DNA from 2 places in the Streptomyces sp. NPDC030165 genome. Region 2 is predicted to be linked to the other one. Evidence: riboswitches for the same ligand, from Rfam matches in the RefSeq annotation. Region 2 holds a riboswitch; the other holds the start of a gene.

Region 1 (3,400 bases), on a different contig from region 2:
CAGGTCGCGGGCGAAGAGGTCGTACGTGCCGTTGGTGTCGTCCGGCACCACGTCGTCGGCCACGGCGGAGAAGACCGCGTACCGGCCGTCGGGGCTGAGCCGGGGGAACGGGGACACGCCGACCACGGCACCCGTGGTGCTCAGGCTCGCCGCCCGGGTCCGGCCGGTGGCCAGGTCGTGGACGTACATGGGGTCCTGCGGCGGCGGGCGGCGGAAGCCGGGCCCGGCGGGGACGAGGTTGTCCGCCTTCGAGGTGAACGCGACCCGGCGGCCGTCGGCGCTGATCGACGGGAAGGCGGACGCGCCGTTCGCCTGGGTGCCGTCGCTCGCCACGCTCACCCGCTTCACCGTTCCCGCCTGCACATCGTGGACGAAGATGTCCAGGCGCTCGTTGGTGTCGCCGGGCACCAGGTCCGGGCGGTAGGAGCCGAAGGCGAGGCGGCGTCCGTCACCGCTGAGGGCGAAGTTCTGGACCCCGTACCCGTACGGGGACTTCCCGGCGCCCGCGGTGGGGCTCACCGTGCGCCCGGTGCGGCGGTCGTGGACGAAGACGTCGCCCTCGCCGTTGGTGTCGCCGGGGACCAGGTTCGTCGCACCGGAGTAGAAGGCGACGTACCGGCCGTCGGCGCTGATCTCGGGCGAGCCGGAGAGGCCGTCGCCGAGCGTGCCGACGCTGCCGACGCTGACCAGGTCGACCTTTCCCGTCCGTAAATCCTTGACGTAGACGTCCTGGTGGCCGTTGGTGTCCGTGGGGCCCAGATTGGTGGCTTCCGAGGTGAATGCCACGAACCGCCCGTTCGCGCTGAGCTTCGGATCCCCTGAAAAACCGTTTCCCTGGGTCCCGTCCGCGGCGACGCTGACCCGCTCGGTGGCCGGCGCCGCCCGCCCCGCGGCGGCCGCCGGCGCCCCGGGCAGCGTCCCCGCCACGACACACACTCCCGCCACCAGGCCCACGACTCGCCCGGCGCCACGCGCCGCACCGGTTCTTCGCATGTCCCCCCTCACACATGACCCCCACCCGCCCCGCCGGCCGACGGAGCAGACAAGGAGCCAATACGCTTCAGGAGTCCCGGTCAACGCATCAGGGACATTCCGCGCCACCAATACGCCCCGTGCATCAGCCCCCGTCCAGGCCGCTCCGAACGGCTCGGGAACAGCCCGGAACGGCCTCGGAACACCCCGGGAGCGGCCCCGCGGCGGACTCGTGGCACCCTCTCGGAGGCCCCGCAGAACCCCCGGAACACGCTGCGACAGGGCATCCGAATACCACGGCTCCGGACAACCCCGCGCCAACGCGACACAAGATATGGGGGTGCGTGCACGAGGCAGCACAAGATGTATGCTCGTGCTCGCTGTCGTCGCAGGGGAATCCGGTGCGAATCCGGAACTGTCCCGCAACGGTGTACGAAGTGCGCACACCGCACCCGTGAGTCCGAAGACCTGCCCACAGCACGCCCGCGCCGGCACCGGCGCGGTCGTCGATACGTCCGGGTCTCGCGGGTTGGACCGGTGGACGCTGCGCGGTGTGCCCGCGCACCCCTTGCCTACCGGGGGTGCCGCACGCCCGCACGCGCCGCCGTGCCCTCCCCAGGCCCCCGCCGAGTGAGGGAGAGCAGCACGTGACCATCGCGCCAACGGAGCCCGCAGCAGCCGAGCAGGTCGCGCAGCCCGCGAAGGACACGCAGCCCCAGCAGGGCCCCGGCGGCCAGGCCACGGACGGCCCCGGCGCCGCCCTGCTGCGTACGCTGACCGACCTCACCGCCGACCTGCCCGCCACCGACCCGGGCAAGATCGCCGCCGCCGCGCTGCGCGGTCGCCACCCCGGCTCCGACGAGACAGAGCTGCGCTCGCTGGCCATGGAGGCCGCGGCCGGTCTGATCGGCGACGAGCCGCAGTACTCCAAGCTGGCCGCCCGCCTGCTGACCCGTGCCATCGCGGAGGAGGCGGCCGCGGAGGGGGCGGTCGCCTTCTCCGCCTCCGTCGCCACCGGGCACCGCGAGGGCCTGATCGCCGACGGCACCGCGGAGTTCGTACGCACCCACGCGGCGCGCCTGGACGCGCTGGTGGAAGGCGCCCTGGCGGACGGCGCGGACGACCGCTTCGGCTACTTCGGCCTGCGTACCCTGCACTCCCGCTACCTGCTGCGCCACCCGATCTCCCGCCAGGTGATCGAGACCCCGCAGCACTTCCTGCTGCGGGTGGCCTGCGGCCTGGCCGAGGACCACAGCGAGCGGGCACTGGCCGACGTCGCCGAGCTGTACCGGCTGACCAGCACGCTGTCGTACCTGCCGTCCTCGCCGACGCTGTTCAACTCCGGCACCCGGCACCCGCAGATGTCCTCCTGCTACCTGCTGGACTCCCCGCTGGACGAGCTGGACTCGATCTACGACCGCTACCACCAGGTGGCGCGCCTGTCGAAGCACGCCGGCGGCATCGGCCTGTCGTACTCCCGGGTCCGGGCCCGCGGCTCGCTGATCCGCGGCACCAACGGCCACTCCAACGGCATCGTGCCGTTCCTGCGCACCCTGGACGCCTCGGTCGCGGCGGTGAACCAGGGCGGCCGGCGCAAGGGCGCCGCCTGCGTCTACCTGGAGACCTGGCACGCGGACCTGGAGGAGTTCCTGGAGCTGCGCGACAACACGGGCGAGGAGGCCCGGCGCACCCACAACCTGAACATCGCGCACTGGATCCCCGACGAGTTCATGCGCCGCGTCGAGGCCGACGCCGACTGGTCGCTGTTCTCCCCCAGCGACGCGCCCGAGCTGGTGGACCTGTACGGCGACGCGTTCGACGCCGCGTACCGCAAGGCGGAGGCCGAGGGCCGCGCCGTCAAGCAGGTCCCGGCCCGGGTGCTGTACTCGCGGATGATGCGCACCCTCGCGCAGACCGGCAACGGCTGGATGACCTTCAAGGACGCCGCCAACCGCACCGCCAACCAGACCGCCGAGCCCGGCAAGGTCGTGCACTCCTCGAACCTGTGCACCGAGATCCTGGAGGTCACCGACGACGGCGAGACCGCCGTCTGCAACCTCGGCTCGGTCAACCTCGCCGCCCACCTGCGCAATGAGGCCGACGGCTGGGAGGAAGCGATGGACTGGGAGCGGCTGGACGCCACCGTCCGCACGGCCGTCACCTTCCTCGACCGCGTGGTGGACATCAACTTCTACCCGACCGAGCAGGCCGGGGCCTCCAACTCCCGCTGGCGCCCGGTGGGTCTGGGCCTGATGGGTCTCCAGGACGTCTTCTTCCGGCTGCGGCTGCGCTTCGACTCGCCCGAGGCGCGGGAGCTGTCCACGCGCATCTCCGAGCGGATCATGCTCGCGGCGTACGAGGCGTCCGCCGGCCTCGCCGAGCGGCACGGCCCGCACCCTGCCTGGTCCGCGACCCGTACGGCCCGCGG
Region 2 (3,400 bases):
CGAAGACGGCGTGCTCGCGCAGCAGGGCGACGGCGCCGGACATGGCGTGGGTGAAGTCCATCCAGTGGACGGCGTCGTACAGGTGGTGGCGGACGTTGTCGAAGGCGATCGAGGAACCGATACCGGCGATGATCGCCTCCGGGTCGTGATGGTCCTGGCTGCCGAAGGTGACGCTGCCGAACGGCTGCACCCCGACCAGCCGGACGCCGGGATCGCGGCGGCGCAGGTGCGCCACGAGGCCGCCGGTCGAGGCCCCCGAGCCGACCCCGCCGACGACGGACAGCGGGCGGCCCGGCAGGGCCGTGGCCACCAGGTCCGCGACCTCCTGGTAACCCAGGTAATGGATGGCGTCGTGGTACTGGCGCATCCAGTGGACGCCGGGCCGTTCGGCGAGGATCTCCCGCACCCGCCGTACCCGCAGCTCCTGGTCGAGCTTGAGGTCGCGCGACGGTCTGACCTGCTCGACCGTCGCGCCGAGTATCTCCAGCTGGGCGAGGGTCGTGGCGTCGACGGTGGTCGAGGCGACGATGTGGCAGCGCAGGCCGTAGCGGTGGCAGGCCAGCGCCAGCGCGTGGGCGTAGATGCCGCTGGAACTGTCGATCAGGGTCTGTCCGGGGCGGACGGTGCCCCGGTCGAGCAGGTGCCGGACGGCCGCCAGCGCCGAGTAGATCTTCATCGACTCGAACCGCAGCAGCACCATGCCGTCCGACAGCCGGACGAGGTCGGGGACTTTGAGGGCGTCGGCTATGTGGGGGTGCGTCACGCGTAGCCTCCTTGGGCGAATGAGCACTGGTGGCCGAGCGACCGGAAGAAGGCGGACAGCTCACCCTTCAGAGCCGGCGCCGGACGGCTGCTGAAGAGGTAGCCGATGAGGGAGCCGGTGTGGGCGACGAAGAGGCCGTCCGCCCCGAACTCCGCACGGTGGGCCAGTACGGCGTCGAAGGTGTGCTTGGGCAGTACCTCCTGGGACAGCGCGCCGCTGAAGGTCGCGGCCCGGGCCACGGCCGCCGGGTCACCCGAGGCGAAGCCCTTGAGGAGGTCGGTCAGGCACTTCTCGTACTCGGCAGCGTTGCGCCGGTAGTGCCGTTGCAGCAGGGGGGTGACGGTGGCGGTGTCCACCGTGCCCGGCTCCATGACGAAGGCGGTGTGGAAGCCGATGCCGGTGCCCAGCCGCCGTACGACACGGTGCCGGCCGCTCAGGTAGAGCGCGAACTCGTCGAGGAAGACGCTGTCGGCCCGCTCTATCGCCGACAGGACGCGCTGGACGGCCCCGGTGTCGTACGGTAGTGAGAAGACCCGGAACAGACAGCGCAGCGTCGCCACGATGTCGGCCGTCGAACTGGCCATGCCCACCCCGACCCGCAGGTCCGAGTGGGTGCTCCAGCGGCCCGGCGGCAGCGTCAGGCCGAAGTGCTCCAGGAAGAGCCGCGCGGCCGTCGCCGCCTTCTCACCGAGGGGCGGTGCGTCCCCGGGGGCGGCGCCGGGCGTGAAGTAGACCCAGGAGTGGCGGTCCACGGGGAACGACACGATCGCGATGTCCCGGTCACCGCCCGGACGCAACGGGCCCTGGAACAGCTCGCCCAGCGTCCCCTGGCAGACGCCGGAGACCCACCGCGCCGCGGCGCCGCCGGACGCGGTCAGCACCGGGCACCGTACGACGGCCGTGCGTGGACCGGCCGTCGGCCGCCCCGGCTGTATGCCTCGGTCACGAACACGCCCTCTCTCGCCGTACCCGGCCCGGGGATCGACCGGTGAGTGAGAGGGCGGCCGCGCCGTATGCGCGTTGCTCCGCCTGCACCGCCGACCCAGCCCTCGAGGTCACCGTGGACAGCGCGTGCGTCCGTCCACGCACGCGCGCAGTGGCAGGTATCCGGACTCGTGGGCACGTCGGCCGGACCGTCCGGCGACACCTACCGGCCGCCGCTTCCCGCACCCTTCGACCGGGTCCGGTGCTGTTGGCGGCTTCCGCTCCCACTCACCGCTGCGGGACAGTCCCGGATTCCCACCGGGTTCCCTCTTACGACGCCCCACGGACCGTGGCGCGAACCGACTGCGCACATCAGCGTAGAGGCGCTCCCGCCACCGCAACAGAGTGACCTGAGTGGTTGTCTCGATCGGCGCCGCTGACAGGGCGCGCGATGTGTGCAGTACGGGGACCACCGCCCGCCGGAGCCGGTCACCGGGATACCGCCCCGCAGCACACCGCCCGTGGCCCGGCTCGAACGTGTCATATCGGTCGGGCGCCTCACGGTCATGCAACAGATCCACTCGCCGCGCCCGGGGGCCGTTTCGAGCCTCGGGCTCCGGGCCGGGCGGCGGAGTGGCCGGCTTCGCCGTGGCGGCGAGGGCGGCCACTCCGCCTCCGGCCGGTCACCGGGGCTTCCTGCCTCTGACCGGCCGCCGGGACTTCCCCACCGCCCGGATCCGCCGATGATGGAGGCTGCACTCCCGCCGCCGAGGGCCCACCTCACGGCGGGACCGGGCGTCAGTCAGGAGGCGTTGGCCATGCGTATCCCTGGTCCCGAGCCCCGGCCGGACGGCGGGGTGGGGGCGGTCGCCGCGGCGGGCGGACTGCACACCTACCAGCTGTGGCTGCACGCGGAGTACGGGCCCGTCGTACGGTTCCAGCTGCCGGGCGCGGAGACGGCCGTGTCGGTCGCCGACCCCGTACTGCTGGAGGCCACGGCCCACCTCGACAAACGGCCGGAGCGGCTGTTCGCGTTCCTGGCCCCGCTGTGTGAGGCCGGCAACCTGCAGGTGCTGCCGGCCGAGGAGCACACCCCCTGGCGGCGCGTCCTGCTGTCGGTGCTGGCCGGGCGCCCGTCCCACGAGCGGCACGCCGCGCGGTTCACCGCGCTGGCGGCCGGCCTCGCGGACCGCTGGGGCGAGCAGGCCGGCCGTGGCCCCGTCGCGCTGCAGAAGGACCTCACCGCGCTGTCGCTGCGGATGATCTGCGCTTACGCGCTGGAGGGCGAGGCCGCTGACCCGGACGCCGTCGTCGCCGCCTTCGAGGAAGTGCTCACTGAATATTTGGGACGGCTCTACCAGGTGCCGGTCCCCGGCACCCAGGAAGAACGCGCCGAACGGGCGGCCCGGGCCCTCGCCTACCTGCGCGCGACGGTCGACCGGGCCGTCGCGGCCCACCGCTCCGGCAGCCGCACGGACCGGAGCGACCTGGTCGGGGCGCTCGTCGAGGCCGGTGAGAGCCCCGCACGGATCCGCGACACCGTCATGGTGACGCTGCTGGCCGCCCACCACACCACCGGAGTGGCCGTCTCCTGGACCCTGCACCTCCTGGGGCGCCACCCCGAGGCGGCCGAACGCGTCGCCGCCGAACTGGACCGCGTACTCGGGGACCGCACGGTGCCCGAGTACGCCGACCTGCGGCGCCTGCCGTACC

What was found. A riboswitch is a leader RNA that binds a small molecule or an ion and turns the genes downstream of it on or off. The one in region 2 is predicted to bind cobalamin.
Region 1: linked by a shared signal. The riboswitch ahead of ACZ4Z1_RS29305 (ribonucleoside-diphosphate reductase subunit alpha) and the one ahead of ACZ4Z1_RS32875 (GHMP family kinase ATP-binding protein) in region 2 are both predicted to bind cobalamin.

What each region holds. Positions count from the first base shown of each region.
Region 1 is NZ_JBVIBD010000018.1:8,068-11,467, forward strand. It holds gene ACZ4Z1_RS29300 (hypothetical protein) at 1-786, opposite strand, end outside; cobalamin riboswitch at 1,330-1,462, shown strand; gene ACZ4Z1_RS29305 (ribonucleoside-diphosphate reductase subunit alpha) at 1,620-3,400, shown strand, end outside.
Region 2 is NZ_JBVIBD010000022.1:54,605-58,004, forward strand. It holds gene ACZ4Z1_RS32870 (cysteine synthase family protein) at 1-763, opposite strand, end outside; gene ACZ4Z1_RS32875 (GHMP family kinase ATP-binding protein) at 760-1,644, opposite strand; cobalamin riboswitch at 1,845-2,067, opposite strand; gene ACZ4Z1_RS32880 (cytochrome P450) at 2,506-3,400, shown strand, end outside.